Regions from separate parts of the Rossellomorea sp. GCM10028870 genome, predicted to be linked through region 1. Evidence: a T-box and tRNA genes for the amino acid it is inferred to sense, from the RefSeq annotation. Region 1 holds a T-box; the other holds one or more tRNA genes.

Region 1 (7,722 bases):
ATCCATCGGCCATTAAGTTAAAACTTAAGATGACTAATGAGATGACGGCTGATGGAACCAGCATCATATGCGGAAATGACTGGATTGATTTGTACCCATCATTAACCAATGATCCCAGTGATGCTCTTGGTGGAGCAATCCCCAATCCGATAAAGCTTAAGAATGCTTCTGTGTAAATCGCAGCAGGCACTGTGAACATCGTGGTAATGATAACAGGTCCCATTACGTTTGGAAGTAGGTGTTTAAAGATCAAACGGTTGCTCGTAGCACCAAGTGTACGTGAAGCTAGAACAAATTCCTGATTCTTCAACTGTAATACTTGACCACGAACGATCCGGGCCATACCGGTCCAACCGGTTATAACCATGGCCATGGTTATGGAGAATATACCAGGCTCGAATATCAAGATAAAGAGGATAACCACAATTAAGTTTGGAATCCCGACAAGAATTTCAATAATACGCTGCATGACATCGTCGACTTTCCCACCGTAATAGGCAGAAATCCCACCATATGAAATACCAATGATAAAATCGATGATCGCTGCAAGAATACCAATATAAAGTGAAATACGGGTACCGTTCCAAGTACGTGTCCATAGGTCACGTCCTAAATCATCTGTACCAAACCAATAGTTTTCTTTAACTTGTCTTGCTTCATATACATCAAAACCATCTGCATCTTTTCCGTCAAATGGTAACCAACTAATTCCTGAAAGCGCTTCAATTTTTGGTGGCAGCTTTGCATGCCGAATATTTTGATCGCTAAATTTATACTCGTTCATCATTGGTCCAAAAGCGGCAAAGAAGAAAATAATTGCCGTGATAATGATTCCAGCAATTGCTCCTTTGTTCTTCCGTAAACGAATCCATGAGTCCTGCCAGAAATTTAAGCTCGGACGCGAAATTTTCTCTGACTCGTCTTCCCTAGCCTTTTGAGGTTGGAAGAGGTCTGGACTAAGTTGATCTAGTTTCTTTTTGTTTGCTTCCATTATTTCTTCCCTCCAGCTAAGCGAATACGCGGGTCAATGATACCGTAAAGAATATCTACTAAGAATATTACACCGATGAATAATGCACTAAAGAAGAGGGTAATCCCCATAATAACGGTGTAATCATTTGTATTGATCGATAGAACGAATTGTTCCCCTAAACCAGGGACTGCGAAAATTCGTTCAACTACAAGGGATCCTGTCATAACCCCAACTGTCATTGGTCCAAGAATCGTTACAATAGGGATTAAAGCATTTCTAACAGCATGCTTTACAACAGTTGCCGTTTTAGAAATTCCTTTTGCTTTTGCTAGTAAAATATAATCGGAGTTTAATATTTCCAGCATTTCAGTACGCATAAAACGAGCAATGGTCGCTACTACGAATACTGTAAGTGCTAAGGTTGGAAGAATCGTATGTTTATATTCTCCCCATAGTGCCACGGGCAGCCATTCAAGTTTAACCCCGACGTAGTATTGCAGGAGTCCGGCAAATACGAATGAAGGAATCGATATTCCAATTACGGCTAGGAACGTCGAACCATAATCGAGCCATGTGTTATGTTTGATTGCTGCAATAATTCCAATAAGTAGCCCTAAGAAAGTACCTAATACCATAGCTTGGAATCCAAGAAGTGCGGAAGGACCAATACGATCTCCAACAATTTGTGTAACAGGACGATTATCGTATTGGAAGGACAACCCCAAATCTCCTTTCGCTAACCCGACCATATAGTTCACATATTGTTCTGGCAGCGGATCATTAAGACCGTATTTATCCATTATGATTTGTTGTTGTTCCGGAGTCAGCCTTTCTGCGTTTTGTAGTGGAGATCCAGGTAGGAGCTTCATCAGAAAGAAAGTGGCGGTTGCAATGATAAGCAAAGTGATGATCATATAAACGATACGTTGAATTGTATATCTGACCATTCTTTAGCCCCCCTTTTTTGTCTATTTTTTTCTACATTTTTAATTATATCGATTATCGACAAATTTTCAATGTATTTTTACTTTTTTGATAATTTTCGACATTCACTGGAAAAGGAGAGCATATGCTCATGCATACGCTCTCCCTTTTAAGGTTTTTCAATCGAGCCGATTATTACTCAATGTACGCCCATTTGTATGATGCATCTGCACCAAATGAGTGACGTAATAGACCTTTAACATATGGACGCTCTAGGAAAGCAGTTCCACGTTGGTACATCGGGCTGATCGCTTGATCTTCGAAAAGAATCTTTTCTGCGTCAACCATTGCTTGCCAACGAGCTTCAGGATCATCAAGAAGTTCACCTTTAGCTTGTTCAATTAACTTGTCATACTCTGGGTTAGAGTAAGCCATTTGGTTGTGTGCACCATCAGTTACGAACATGTCAACAAATGTCATCGGATCTGGATAGTCAGGACCCCATCCGGCGAATGAAACATCATAATCACCTTTAGATTCTAACTCAAGCTTTTGCTTGAATGGTTGTGCTTTGATTGAAACAGTTAAACCTTCTAAGTTTTGCTCTAATTGTTCTTTTAAGAATTCACCGATTTTCTTAGAGCTGTCAGAGTCATAGTTTAGTAGTTCTAATTCAATAGAATCTTTACCTAACTCTTCTTTCGCTTTAGCCCAATGTTCTGCAGCTTTTTCTGGATCGAAACCACCGAAATCACCTACAGCTTCACGGTACTCAGCACCGTCTGGGCCAGAAACGAAATCTTTTGGTACTAAGAAATATGCAGGAATTGAACCATTGTTAAGAAGAACGTCAACCATACCTTGCTTGTCATAAGCTGCATCAAATGCTTTACGAGCATTTACATTAGCCATAACTTCATTCTTTTGGTTTAAACGAAGGAAGAATACCGCAGTATCAGCCTTTGTTTTGAAGTTTTCATCTGATTTGTATTTATCTACGAATTCAGCTGAAAGACCAGCTACATCCGCTTTGTTTGTTTCATAAAGGTTTACACCAGTAGCAGTATCTTTAACGATGTTGAAGTTAACTTCTTTAAGCTTAACAGTTTCTGCATCCCAGTAACCGTCGTTCTTAGTTAATTTGAAGCTTTGCTCATGCTTCCACTCAGATAGTGTGAATGGACCATTGTAAACTGCAGTGTCAGCTTCAAGACCGAATTTATCGCCTTTTTCTTCAACAAACTTTTGGTTTTGAGGATAGAATGTTGCGAAAGAAAGTAAAGCTTTGAAATATGGAACAGCTGTTTCAAGCTGAACTTCTAGAGTTTTCTCATCAACCGCTTTAACACCTAATTCTTCAACTGGAACTTCACCAGCGTTAACTTTTGCAGCGTTTTTGATATCGTACATGATGTACGCATACTCTGCACCAGTATCAGGGTTTAAAGCTTTTTGCCAAGCGTAAACGAAGTCGTTAGCAGTAACTGCATCTCCGTTAGACCATTTAGCATCACGAAGTTTGAACGTGTAAGTTTTACCATCTTCACTGATTTGAGGTTCTTCAGCAGCCATACCAAGTACAGCCTCATCATTTTCACCTAAACGGTAAAGACCTTCAAATACGTTGTTCATTACTTTAAATGAAACAGCGTCAGTTGCTAGAGTAGAGTCCATTGATGGGATCTCAGAACTCTCTAGTAAGTTAAGTACCTGTTCTTTCTTTTCAGCAGACTCGCCGCCTTCACCAGATGCTCCTTCGTTGCCCTCAGTTTTCTTGTCGCCGCCACATGCAGCTAAGAAAGTACTTAGAGCCAGAAGAAGAACTAGCAAGAATGAAAACTTTTTCTTCATCTTGAAATTGACCTCCTCGTAAATCTCATATTTATTTATCTTCTAATTTTCAGAAGATTTGTTACTTATTATACATGATAGAGAAATTATTGCAATATGAATTTAACAGTTTTTTTGCAAAATTATCAGATTAATAGGTATATTGTTGTTAAAACCTTGATGTATAAGGGTTTTAACTGTTCATTTTAGAGAGTTTGTCCCATTACAATTGTTACAAACGTAAATTTTAATTACGGCAATTTCAATTGTATTGTGGAGGATCATTCCCCAACGCCCCCTCTACTTCTATTATAATTATAAGATTTACAGACTAAATATAAAAAATAGAATTTATACTCTATTCTCTTCAAGGATTTATGTGGAGTTAGGAGTTTCAAATGGATACGCACTATAAGGATTTCTGTCTCTTTTACCACACATTGCATGCTGAACTGAATATATATGAACGATGATTGAATTCTTCTTTACCCTTCATGTATACTTTTATAAAAAACAAATTAAGGAGTACTATGAAACGAATAAATTTTTTCTACATACCTACACTGCTGTTTTTCATCATCGTCTTTGCGACTGCTATTCTACAGGGGAAAAACCTCCTTCTTTCTATAATAGACAGTTTGTTCATTATCGGAATTACGTATGTTGCCATAGGAGCCCTCCTTTATATTTTTCAAAAAGGTTTTTTCAACGGAATCTTGTATGCTCTTAAGAGATTCAGAAACAGTACGAAACAAGGAAAATACATCTCCCAGTTTGATACACTGGATGAAACGAAGGATGCTCATGAAGAATACGGAATGCAGCGCTCTTATTCCATTACGCGATCATTTCTTATAGTCGGTACTATTTCGCTCGTACTTTCGATCACTTTGTCCTATCTCGTGTACACTTGAATTACGAACATTTATTTTATATAATAAATGTATATGAATGAGAGTATAAGCGTTGATGAAGAGTAGTACCTTTCATTATTGAATTATAGAGAGCTTGTGGTTGGTGAAAACAAGTATTCATGGAGAGGGAATGGACTTCTGAGCTTTATTTGTGAAATAGAGTAGCATATAACGGATCAACCTCACGTTAAAGAGGTTCCATGTTCACATGGACTAAGCTGACTCATTTGAGTACTTAGGGTGGCACCGCGGAAATGATCCCATTCGTCCCTATCTTCTATAGGACGGATGGGTTTTTATTTTGTTTATTTTGAGGAGGAAGTTAGATGAAGACAATCTTTAGTGGTATTCAACCGAGTGGTACGATTACGCTTGGGAATTACATCGGGGCAATGAAGCAGTTCACTGAGCTGCAGGAGGAATACAATTGTTATTTCTGTGTAGTGGATCAGCATGCAATCACGGTAGCACAGGATAAAATGGAGCTTCGCAAGAATATCCGCAGTCTCGCTGCACTCTATATTGCTTGTGGCATCGACCCGGATAAATCAACACTATTCATTCAATCGGAAGTTCCGGCCCACGCACAGGCAGGATGGATCCTGCAATGTGTGACGTATATTGGTGAACTTGAAAGAATGACACAATTCAAAGATAAATCACATGGTAAAGAAGCAGTTTCTGCAGGATTATTAACCTATCCCCCATTAATGGCAGCTGATATTCTTCTGTATGGAACAGACTTAGTCCCAGTTGGAGACGATCAGAAGCAGCATCTGGAATTAACGAGAAATCTTGCTGAGCGTTTCAATAATAAATACAACAACATCTTTACGGTTCCGGAAGTCCGGATTCCTAAAGTTGGGGCTCGTGTCATGTCCCTACAGGACCCATTGAAGAAGATGAGTAAGTCCGATGCAAATCAGAAATCATTTATCACGCTCCTCGACGATCCGAAGATGATTGAAAAGAAAATCAAAAGTGCTGTAACGGATTCAGATGGAATCGTGAAATACGATAAAGAAAACAAACCAGGAGTATCAAACCTCCTTTCTATCTATTCGATTCTTGAAGGCAGTTCAATAGAAGAACTTGAACAAAAGTATGAAGGTAAGGGCTATGGAGACTTCAAAGCTGACCTGGCTCAAGTCGTAATCAAGGCCATTAAGCCGGTACAGGACCGCTACTATGAATTGATTGATTCTGACGAGCTTGATGATATCCTTGATCGCGGGGCAGAAAAGGCTAACTTCGCTGCAAACAAAATGCTGAAGAAGATAGAAAAGGCCATGGGACTCGGGCGTAAAGAGAGAAAAAGAAAATAGTGATGGTGCCAAGAGCCTGCAAATTAGGCTCTTGGCTTTTTTATGGACATTCACATAACCACCTTTTCCCCCTACCCAAACAAAAAACCCCAAGCCCATCACGGACTCAAGGTTTTCGTTCACCAATTAATTTACCTTAGGACGATTCTCCACTTCCCATAGTTTTTCAAAAAAAGGTTGTCCTTTTATTAAGTTCTCGCAGAGAGTCAGATGCTTGTCCGACCAGCCATACTGTGTTTCTTCGTATAACATTTGCCAAATTTCTTCAAAGTCCATCTCTTGAATGGACCGATATCGCTGTGGAGCCCATTCCGTGTACCAGTATCGTATTTCTGCCGTGTTATTTGAGCTGTGAAGCTGATCCAGCGCCATAAATAATAATTGCTTCAACTGTCTTTCTTTTCTTGTCAGACCACTCATCATATAGGGACTCGGCGAGAGAATGTGGTATGAATCCTCTCTCTTTCCTTCAGGCTGAATGACGTACTGCATCGTTTCATGATTTTCTACCATTTCATAGACGAGTTGTTCCTGCCTTGGAATGAGCCTGCTTTTTCTGATTGGAACGGTATACCCGATTGTATCCACGGCAAGTATCCCTGTTCCATCTGTGACAATGAAGCAATAATCCAATTGAATTCGTTCATGGTTTTTTCGCAAGTATGCTTTTTGATAGACATTATTGAGCAGTTGTTGAGGTAACTCTGATAAATCATTCTCGATGTAATGAAACAGAACAGTGTCCACTTTAATGAGCGGAACTTGATCTAATAATTCAATAACGTCCTCTTTTCTCCACTCGTGAAAATGACAGACATTGTAGCCATTTTCTTCGCCTTCGAACCAATTTACCCATACATCATGAAGATATAACATGATTGACCCCTCGCTTTGCTACAATCTTATTTGTCAATCAGTATAGGCAAATCGGTGTAAATTTATTCCTGTTAAGCAAGTGTTTTATAGATAGTGATTATTTTTCCTTCGTGGAATATAGATTGAGATCGTGATGATGAGAATCCCTAAGAGAAATAAGTAGCATTCGACTCGGGTGGATACGAAGAGAATATAGTCTGTAAAGGTCATTCCAGTAGTGAGAAGGTTTAAATAGATGATTAAACTTACACCACCTGAAACAGCCAGTCCAAACCCTATAAATAATACAAACATTCGAAACACCATACCTTCCGCCTCTATCCTCGCATTAGAGATTTAGCTCGTCCATTCTTACTATAGTCTATGGAGTTCAAATGGAAGATATGACGATATAAAGAGCTTAATTTAATATCACCAGCACAGGAATCAGAATATGAATGGCTGATCCCCATTCTACTAAGATAAGAAGATCGATGAAGGTTTTCCTAATAGAGCTGTGGTAGACCTATCCTTTTGCTTAACATAATTTTGTACCAGGTAATAGCCGGCAGCATACCCCAGCATATTAGGGTAAGATTTCTGACCAAGAAGTAAGTAGTCGTGAAGGGGACTGCTTCGTTTCACATCCAAATTAGGCTTAATCCACTTCTCGAAATAAAGTGACATTTGTTTTTCCTGATAAGCCTTTGTCCAGGAAGCTACATACTTCTCCCCACAATACTCTCTGACAGCAAACTCTGCCAGCCCTTCAAAAATGATGGAATCTAATAGGGTGTATTGGCTATCTTTTTTGTTTAAGAGTTTCATTCTGACACAGTGATGGTATTCGTGAACAAATAGAGCTTCGTATTCTTTGGCATCTTCTTGATCTGCTACAAAG
Region 2 (7,722 bases), 270 kb from region 1:
ATGAGATTTCCCATCACGTAAGTGAGTAAGATCCCTAGAAGATGACTAGGTAGATAGGTCAGAGATGGAAGCATGGCGACATGTGGAGTTGACTGATACTAATCGATCGAGGACTTAACCACACTATAAAGCGGAGGCGGCTTGACCAGAAACGACAAGCATTTTTGGGCAATCAGAAGAGGGTGCCTTTTACCCTCAGCTGATTGAACTGAAATGACCTCGAGTCTCTAGCCGCCGGAGCTGGAATGGTATCTACTTGAAGAAGTAGATGCACAATTGGTCGGTATTCGGCTTTCTTGACATCAATTCTTTATCTAGTTTTCAGGGAATAAATTTTATAAGAAAATATAAAAAAAGCCTTGAAAAAATATATCTACGCGATATAATAATACTTGTCCTTAAAAAAGTGACAAGGAATTGTCTGGTGACAATGGCGAAGAGGTCACACCCGTTCCCATGCCGAACACGGAAGTTAAGCTCTTCAGCGCCGATGGTAGTTGGGGGATCTCCCCCTGTGAGAGTAGGACGTCGCCAGGCATATCGTTCCGCAGTAGCTCAGTGGTAGAGCTATCGGCTGTTAACCGATCGGTCGCAAGTTCGAATCTTGCCTGCGGAGCCATTATATGGAGAGCTGTCCGAGTGGCCGAAGGAGCACGATTGGAAATCGTGTAGACGGTTAACGCTGTCTCAAGGGTTCAAATCCCTTGCTCTCCGCCATAACACTTCTTCTTATTAAGGCCCATTGGTCAAGCGGTTAAGACACCGCCCTTTCACGGCGGTAACACGGGTTCGAATCCCGTATGGGTCACCAACACTTTTTTCCAAAAATGAAATAAAACAATGAATATAATGGAGGATTAGCTCAGCTGGGAGAGCATCTGCCTTACAAGCAGAGGGTCGGCGGTTCGATCCCGTCATCCTCCACCATGATTTTTCACGAAGCATAAGCTGAGTTGAATAATCATCCTTAATTTATAAGTTTAACTTAACAAATCATATCGTCGCGGGGTGGAGCAGTTCGGTAGCTCGTCGGGCTCATAACCCGAAGGTCGCAGGTTCAAATCCTGTCCCCGCAATACCATTTTTGACTTTGGATAGTATAATCCTTAATGAGTCACGCATGGATAGTTATTTTCGCTATTGCGAGGTAATGAAAGTTATTTTGCTGGCGCAACTCATGGTAAAAAAATTTGCAGGCGCGAAAATTTTTGGTCCGGTAGTTCAGTTGGTTAGAATGCCTGCCTGTCACGCAGGAGGTCGCGGGTTCGAGTCCCGTCCGGACCGCCATATTTATTTTGCATAATGGCTCAGTAGCTCAGTTGGTAGAGCAATGGACTGAAAATCCATGTGTCGGCGGTTCGATTCCGTCCTGAGCCACCATTTATTACTTGATGCCGGTGTAGCTCAACTGGTAGAGCAACTGACTTGTAATCAGTAGGTTGGGGGTTCAAGTCCTCTTGCCGGCACCAACCGAGTGATTTACTATTTGGAGGGGTAGCGAAGTGGCTAAACGCGGCGGACTGTAAATCCGCTCCTTCGGGTTCGGCAGTTCGAATCTGCCCCCCTCCACCAAGATTTTTTTCCTAGCGTAAGCGGAGTATGGAACCCCAGCTAATAGCAGGAAGATTCATTGGAAACCAATTATATTTCATAGGGGTATAGTTTAAAGGTAGAACGAAGGTCTCCAAAACCTTTGGTGTGGGTTCGATTCCTACTACCCCTGCCAATTTTATCATGGCGATTGTGGCGAAGTGGTTAACGCACCTGATTGTGGTTCAGGCATTCGTGGGTTCGATTCCCATCAGTCGCCCCATAAAAGTCACATTTTCATTTCCGTGACATATACTATCAGTGGGCTATAGCCAAGCGGTAAGGCATCGCACTTTGACTGCGACATGCGTTGGTTCGAATCCAGCTAGCCCAGTAGTGCGGAAGTAGTTCAGTGGTAGAACACCACCTTGCCAAGGTGGGGGTCGCGGGTTCGAATCCCGTCTTCCGCTCCAATATTAAGGCGGCATAGCCAAGTGGTAAGGCATGGGTCTGCAAAACCCTGATCACCGGTTCAAATCCGGTTGCCGCCTCCAAATGTAATGCCGGTGTGGCGGAATTGGCAGACGCGCACGACTCAAAATCGTGTTCCTCTGGAGTGCCGGTTCGACCCCGGCCACCGGTACCATTCGCGGGTGTAGTTTAGTGGTAAAACCTCAGCCTTCCAAGCTGATGATGAGGGTTCGATTCCCTTCACCCGCTCCAATTTACATATGATAGACTTTCTCATTAGAGGAAGTCTTTTTTTATTGTTCTGAGACTGAAATTTAGGAGGTAAATGTGGAAGAATGTAATAAATGAGTGGATTTTAGTGTGGATCAATGAGTAACAGCTTTATTTTAGTAGGATAAGGGGGGAGATTCGAAGTTTTTCAATATTATAGATAGTATTAGTAGCATTTTGTACAGGAATGGAGTTGAAAAAAGACTATTTTAGAGTGAAAATGATAATTTTACATAAAAAAGCGACTCTCTATAACTATATAACTGCTAGATTTATAGGCACTTGATAATTTATTATCGAGTTTAGCAGATATATTATCGACTTTTCGGATTTATTATCGAGTTTGGCAGATATATTATCGACCTTTCGATTTTATTATCGACCTTTCGATTTTATTATCGACTTTGCTACATTTATTATCGACTTTCCAATTTTATTTTCAAATTCACCACATTTATTTTCAATTCCAGCATTTTATTTTCAAAATCGCATTGTACCCTACGTTCACCTTATCAAGCCAAAGAAACCCAACCTTTTCATTTACCCATCACCAACCCATCCCAAACCCATTTAGTCAAAATTTTGCACCTTCTTTGTCAATTGAGTCCCCCTATTTAAGAAAGCGCTCCCATTATAATGTAAGAAAGCGATTACATTATTAGGGGTGGTGATACGGGTGGAAACCAAGATTCAGACTGGACCAGTAAGCCCAGATGCGCAAATCAAGGCGGTTACGAAGAAGAAGTTCAAGTATAAGAGCTTGCTGACGTATGCTGCCTTTGTTGGACCGGCACTTATATTTTTTTTAGTGATTCAGATTCTTCCATTTTTGATGGGGGTGTATTATTCGTTTACCTCATGGAATGGTGTCAGCTCAGTTGTAGAGTGGGTTGGATTTGATAACTACAAAAAGATCTTCACAGATGATAAGACATTTTTTAATTCCTTTATGTTCACGACGAAGTTTATGTTTGCGGCTGTGATTATTAGTAATTTAATAGGTTTCGGGTTTGCACTTTTACTGAATGCAGCATTGAAGACGCGAAACATTTTGCGGACAGTGTTTTTTATTCCCAACGTAATTGGTGGATTGCTACTCGGATTCATCTGGCAGTTCATCTTTGTGAAAGGATTTGCATCACTCGGGAATATGACGGGGATCGGATTCTTTAAAATGCCTTGGCTTGGTGATGAGACGACGGCATTCTGGGGGATTGTCATCGTGTTTGCATGGCAGATCAGTGGTTATATGATGGTCATCTATGTTGCGGCATTGCAAGGGGTGGATAATTCACTTTTGGAAGCAGCGAGGATAGATGGAGCATCCAACTGGACGTTGTTGACGAAGATTATCATTCCGTTGATTTTACCGGCATTCACAATTTGCTTCTTCTTGACGATTTCAATGGCCTTTAAGATATTCGATTTGAACATCTCGTTAACAGGCGGGGGACCATTCAATTCTACACAATCTGTGGCGATCAATATTTATCAAGAAGCGTTCCAGAATAACCGTTATGGCCTGGGAACAGCGAAATCGATCCTGTTCTTTGTGGTAGTGGCAGTGTTTACAACGGTTCAGGTGATGGTGACGAAGAAGAAGGAGGTTCAGGCGTAATGGGCAATCGCTATACGAAAAGAACGTTTGTATTAGAGATTATCGGAATTGTCATAGGGCTCATTTTCCTTATTCCTTTCTACTTCGTACTGATCAACTCAGTGAAGCCGTTTGCAGCGATTTTGATCGATGCGGCGGCGTGGCCAAAGGAATTTGTTTTCTCTAACTATGCGAAGGTGTGGGAGATCATCAATTTCCCCCGTGCTTTCTGGAACTCCTTGGTCATCACCGTTTTCAGTAACATTGGATTAGTGATTATCAGCTCCATGGCGGCGTGGAAGATGGTACGTACGCCAGGGAAGTTCAGCAAAATTTTATTTGTCATCTTTGTTTCAGCCATGGTCATTCCGTTCCAGACGGTGATGATTCCTCTTATGAAGGTAGGAGGGACGTTGGGACTTACGAATAGTATTCCAGGTTTGATCATCATGTACTTCGGATTTGGCGTGCCACTTTCTCTTTTCTTATATCATGGATTTGTGAAAACCGTTCCGATTGAGATTGAAGAATCCGCGATGATTGATGGCTGCAGTCAGTTTGGTGTGTTCTGGAGAATTGTATTCCCATTACTTAAGCCGATAACAGTAACCGTGGTCATTTTGAACACTTTATGGATTTGGAATGACTATCTGCTTCCCCTTCTTGTATTACAGGATGCGGAACTGCGTACGATTCCACTCGCAGCAAGCTCATTCTTCGCTCAGTATACGAAGCAATGGGATATGGGTCTTGCAGCATTGGTGCTTGGCATTACACCGATCATCATTTTCTTCTTATTTTTACAGAAGCATATCATCAAAGGTATTGCTTCAGGGTCAATTAAGTAGATATAAAGTTTCTGTCGAGATGGTCTATCATTGATACAGAAATTTATATAAAATAATTTATATCAGGGAGGTCAATCCATTTATGAAACGTATACTTTTACTTTGTATGTCTTTGGTTTTAGTATTTGGTATTATTGCTGGCTGTTCTTCTAAAGACACTACAAGCAAATCAGGTGGAGAGTCTGGATCAGGTGACGATGTAGTTACCCTTAATTTCTTCCAGTTCAAGGTTGAAATTGCCGATCAGCTTCAAGAAATGATCAATGAGTTCGAAGCTGAGCATCCAAACATTAAGATTAAGCTTGAAACAGTTGGTGGAGGTGCCGATTACGGTGCTGCTTTGAAAGCGAAATTTGCTTCTGGTGAAGAGCCGGACATTTTCAACAACGGTGGTTTTAAAGAGTTAGAGCTTTGGAAAGAGAAGTTAGCAGATCTTTCCGGTGAGCCATGGGTTGAGCATGTTCTTCCGATCGGTAAAGTGCCGATGACGGATGAAGATGGCAAGCTTTATGGTATGCCGGTTAACCTTGAAGGCTACGGATTTGTATATAATAAAGATTTATTTGAAGAAGCGGGAATCACTGAGCCGCCTACAACGATTGATGAGTTAAAAGACGCTGCGAAGAAGCTTGAAGCGAAGAAAATCACGCCTTTCTCAGCTGGTTATGGCGAGTGGTGGGTAATTGGTCAACATTTACTTAACATTCCGTTTGCTCAGCAGGAAGATCCGGATGCGTTCATCGCCGGTCTTTATGATGGTTCCGAGAAGATTGTAGGCAACGAAAAGTTCAAACAATTCAAAGAAGTTTTAGATGCTGAGCTTAAGTACGCAAATGATAATCCGTTAACGACGGATTACAATACACAAGTAACGCTATTTGCTTCTGGTGAAACTGCGATGCTGCAACAAGGAAACTGGACTGAGAACATGATCACTGAGATCAATCCTGAAATCAACATGGGATTCCTTCCAATTTCTATCAGCAATGATGATAGTGCTGATCGCCTTCCTGTAGGTGTACCGAATAACTGGGTATTAAACAAGAACTCTGAGCATCTTGAAGAAGCGAAAACATTCTTAGAGTGGATGGTTTCATCTGAAACTGGTAAGCGTTATATCACGGAAGAGTTTGCGTTCATCCCGGCATTCGATAACATCGAGCCAAATGGTCTTGGAGACTTAGGTCAGTCCATCCTTGACTACTCTAAAGAAGAGAAGACGATTCCTTGGACTTGGTTCAAATGGCCGGATGGAGCGAATAAGGAATTCGCTGCAACGATCCAGGAGTATGCCGCAGGGAAAATTGATTACGACACTGTACTTGAGCGATTCCAGCAAACATGGGATAACTTGAAGTAAATTGAAAAAATAGAAAGCATGTCTACTGGGCATGCTTTCTATTTTATAAGTTTAATAGGAATATTTCGAAAAAACACTTCCAAGAGCAGGGAAAAACACTTTATACTAGTGTATAAGTGAGACCTGGGAGGTCCGTCCCTCATGTTAAAGACCAGCATTCGGAATAAGTTGATTGTGTTGTTGATGATTACGACGATTGTGCCGTTTGGCAGTTCTATTATTATTACATATTTTTATACGAAGGACTCCATAGAGGAGCAGGTGGTGGAGGAGAGCAGCAATCTTCTTTATCAGGGAAAGGTGAATCTGGAGAGCTATATTAATGAGCTCAACGGGTTAACTCTATCACTCTATAATAATCCTGATTTTATTAACTTCATGAGATCACCAAGTCAAGAGAATAATTACTTGACGATTGGCATTGTAAAGAATGTTGTGCAAACGATTCTCTACACGGGTGATACAATTAACGGGGTACGTATTTCCTTCGCCGATGGTGACCGCGTCATTTCGGCAACAAAGCGCTCTACAGTTGTTTTTTCTAATAAGGTAAGGGATTCGCAATGGGAATCCTTCAGAAATGCAGAGCGCAGCCCTTATAACATGTATATTGAACCAACCCATAGTCAGGAAGAAAAGAATATCAACCGGTCGAAGGATATTGTCACGATTCACCGGGCATTCCGAAACGTTCCCGGTGATGAGGTGCTTGCTTATATCTCATTGGAGGTTTCACCTGACAAGATCATCGATTTGAGTAGAAACCTCTATAACGCTAAGTCAGAAGAATTCTATCTTCTTTCTTCGGAAGGGGAAATGATTTATAGCTCGGACCGGGATGTATCGGATGATGGCAACAACCAGAAGTGGATTAAGAGAATAATGGAATCAAAAGATGTATCAGGGACACTCGAGTGGAAGGAGGACTCCTTCAACGGGGTGATGATGTACGACCAGCTCCCTGCTTCGGCCGGCGGTTGGTTGTTAGTGAAACGGGTTCCTTACGTGAATCTTTATGAAAGCGCATTTAGTGTCGCGAAGATTAATATTCTGTTTGGAGTTCTTGGGCTATCACTTGTGGTGCTCGCGACCCTATTTGTTTCTTTCAAAATTACGTCACCCATACGGATTCTGCTTCAACATATCCAACAGGTTGAAAAAGGGAATATGAAGGTACAGTCCGAATCGTTCGGTTCCGATGAAATCGGGATCCTCGGCTACCGGTTTCAGCAGATGATCGAGCGGATCAATCATCTGATCAACCGTGAGTACAAGCTGGAGCTCGAAAACAAGACGAATCAATTAAAGGTCCTCCAGTCTCAAATCAATCCGCATTTTCTCTATAATGCCCTGCAATCCATTGGAACGATTGCTTTGAAGAACAAGGTTCCGCAAATCTACTCCCTGATCACCCACCTTTCCAAAATAATGAGGTACGGGATGAATATGGAGGAGGATGTGGTTCCATTAAGCAAGGAAATCAATTACACGAACGCCTATCTTCTTTTACAAAAAGAACGTTTCGGTGAGAATCTGGATTACAGTGTAGAGGTAGAAGAAGAGGTAATGGAGACCCCGGTACCGAAGATGCTCCTGCAGCCTCTCATTGAAAACTACTTCAAACACGGATTCGATATCCGGGACGG

What was found. The T-box of region 1 lies ahead of trpS (tryptophan--tRNA ligase). A T-box ahead of a tRNA ligase gene usually reads a tRNA of that ligase, here a tRNA-Trp.
Region 2: it has a tRNA-Trp gene. The T-box ahead of trpS (tryptophan--tRNA ligase) is inferred to sense a tRNA for this amino acid. The anticodon was not compared.

Annotation. Positions count from the first base shown of each region.
Region 1 covers NZ_JBHTGN010000001.1:1,815,304-1,823,025, forward strand. Annotated here, with positions in the region: gene opp3C (oligopeptide ABC transporter permease) at 1-991, opposite strand, end outside; gene opp3b (oligopeptide ABC transporter permease) at 991-1,920, opposite strand; gene ACFQWC_RS09360 (peptide ABC transporter substrate-binding protein) at 2,093-3,748, opposite strand; gene ACFQWC_RS09365 (DUF3899 domain-containing protein) at 4,258-4,641, shown strand; T-box leader at 4,685-4,916, shown strand; gene trpS (tryptophan--tRNA ligase) at 4,968-5,966, shown strand; gene ACFQWC_RS09375 (YjbA family protein) at 6,093-6,842, opposite strand; gene ACFQWC_RS09380 (YuzI family membrane protein) at 6,927-7,148, opposite strand; gene ACFQWC_RS09385 (DUF2268 domain-containing putative Zn-dependent protease) at 7,299-7,722, opposite strand, start outside.
Region 2 covers NZ_JBHTGN010000001.1:2,089,846-2,097,567, reverse strand. Annotated here, with positions in the region: partial or broken rRNA gene ACFQWC_RS10850 (23S ribosomal RNA) at 1-122, shown strand, start outside; rRNA gene rrf (5S ribosomal RNA) at 421-537, shown strand; tRNA gene ACFQWC_RS10840 (tRNA-Asn) at 545-619, shown strand; tRNA gene ACFQWC_RS10835 (tRNA-Ser) at 626-717, shown strand; tRNA gene ACFQWC_RS10830 (tRNA-Glu) at 737-811, shown strand; tRNA gene ACFQWC_RS10825 (tRNA-Val) at 852-927, shown strand; tRNA gene ACFQWC_RS10820 (tRNA-Met) at 1,003-1,076, shown strand; tRNA gene ACFQWC_RS10815 (tRNA-Asp) at 1,211-1,287, shown strand; tRNA gene ACFQWC_RS10810 (tRNA-Phe) at 1,305-1,380, shown strand; tRNA gene ACFQWC_RS10805 (tRNA-Thr) at 1,394-1,469, shown strand; tRNA gene ACFQWC_RS10800 (tRNA-Tyr) at 1,489-1,572, shown strand; tRNA gene ACFQWC_RS10795 (tRNA-Trp) at 1,653-1,726, shown strand; tRNA gene ACFQWC_RS10790 (tRNA-His) at 1,738-1,813, shown strand; tRNA gene ACFQWC_RS10785 (tRNA-Gln) at 1,853-1,924, shown strand; tRNA gene ACFQWC_RS10780 (tRNA-Gly) at 1,929-2,003, shown strand; tRNA gene ACFQWC_RS10775 (tRNA-Cys) at 2,011-2,084, shown strand; tRNA gene ACFQWC_RS10770 (tRNA-Leu) at 2,093-2,176, shown strand; tRNA gene ACFQWC_RS10765 (tRNA-Gly) at 2,180-2,253, shown strand; gene ACFQWC_RS10760 (carbohydrate ABC transporter permease) at 2,948-3,889, shown strand; gene ACFQWC_RS10755 (carbohydrate ABC transporter permease) at 3,889-4,716, shown strand; gene ACFQWC_RS10750 (ABC transporter substrate-binding protein) at 4,799-6,076, shown strand; gene ACFQWC_RS10745 (sensor histidine kinase) at 6,218-7,722, shown strand, end outside.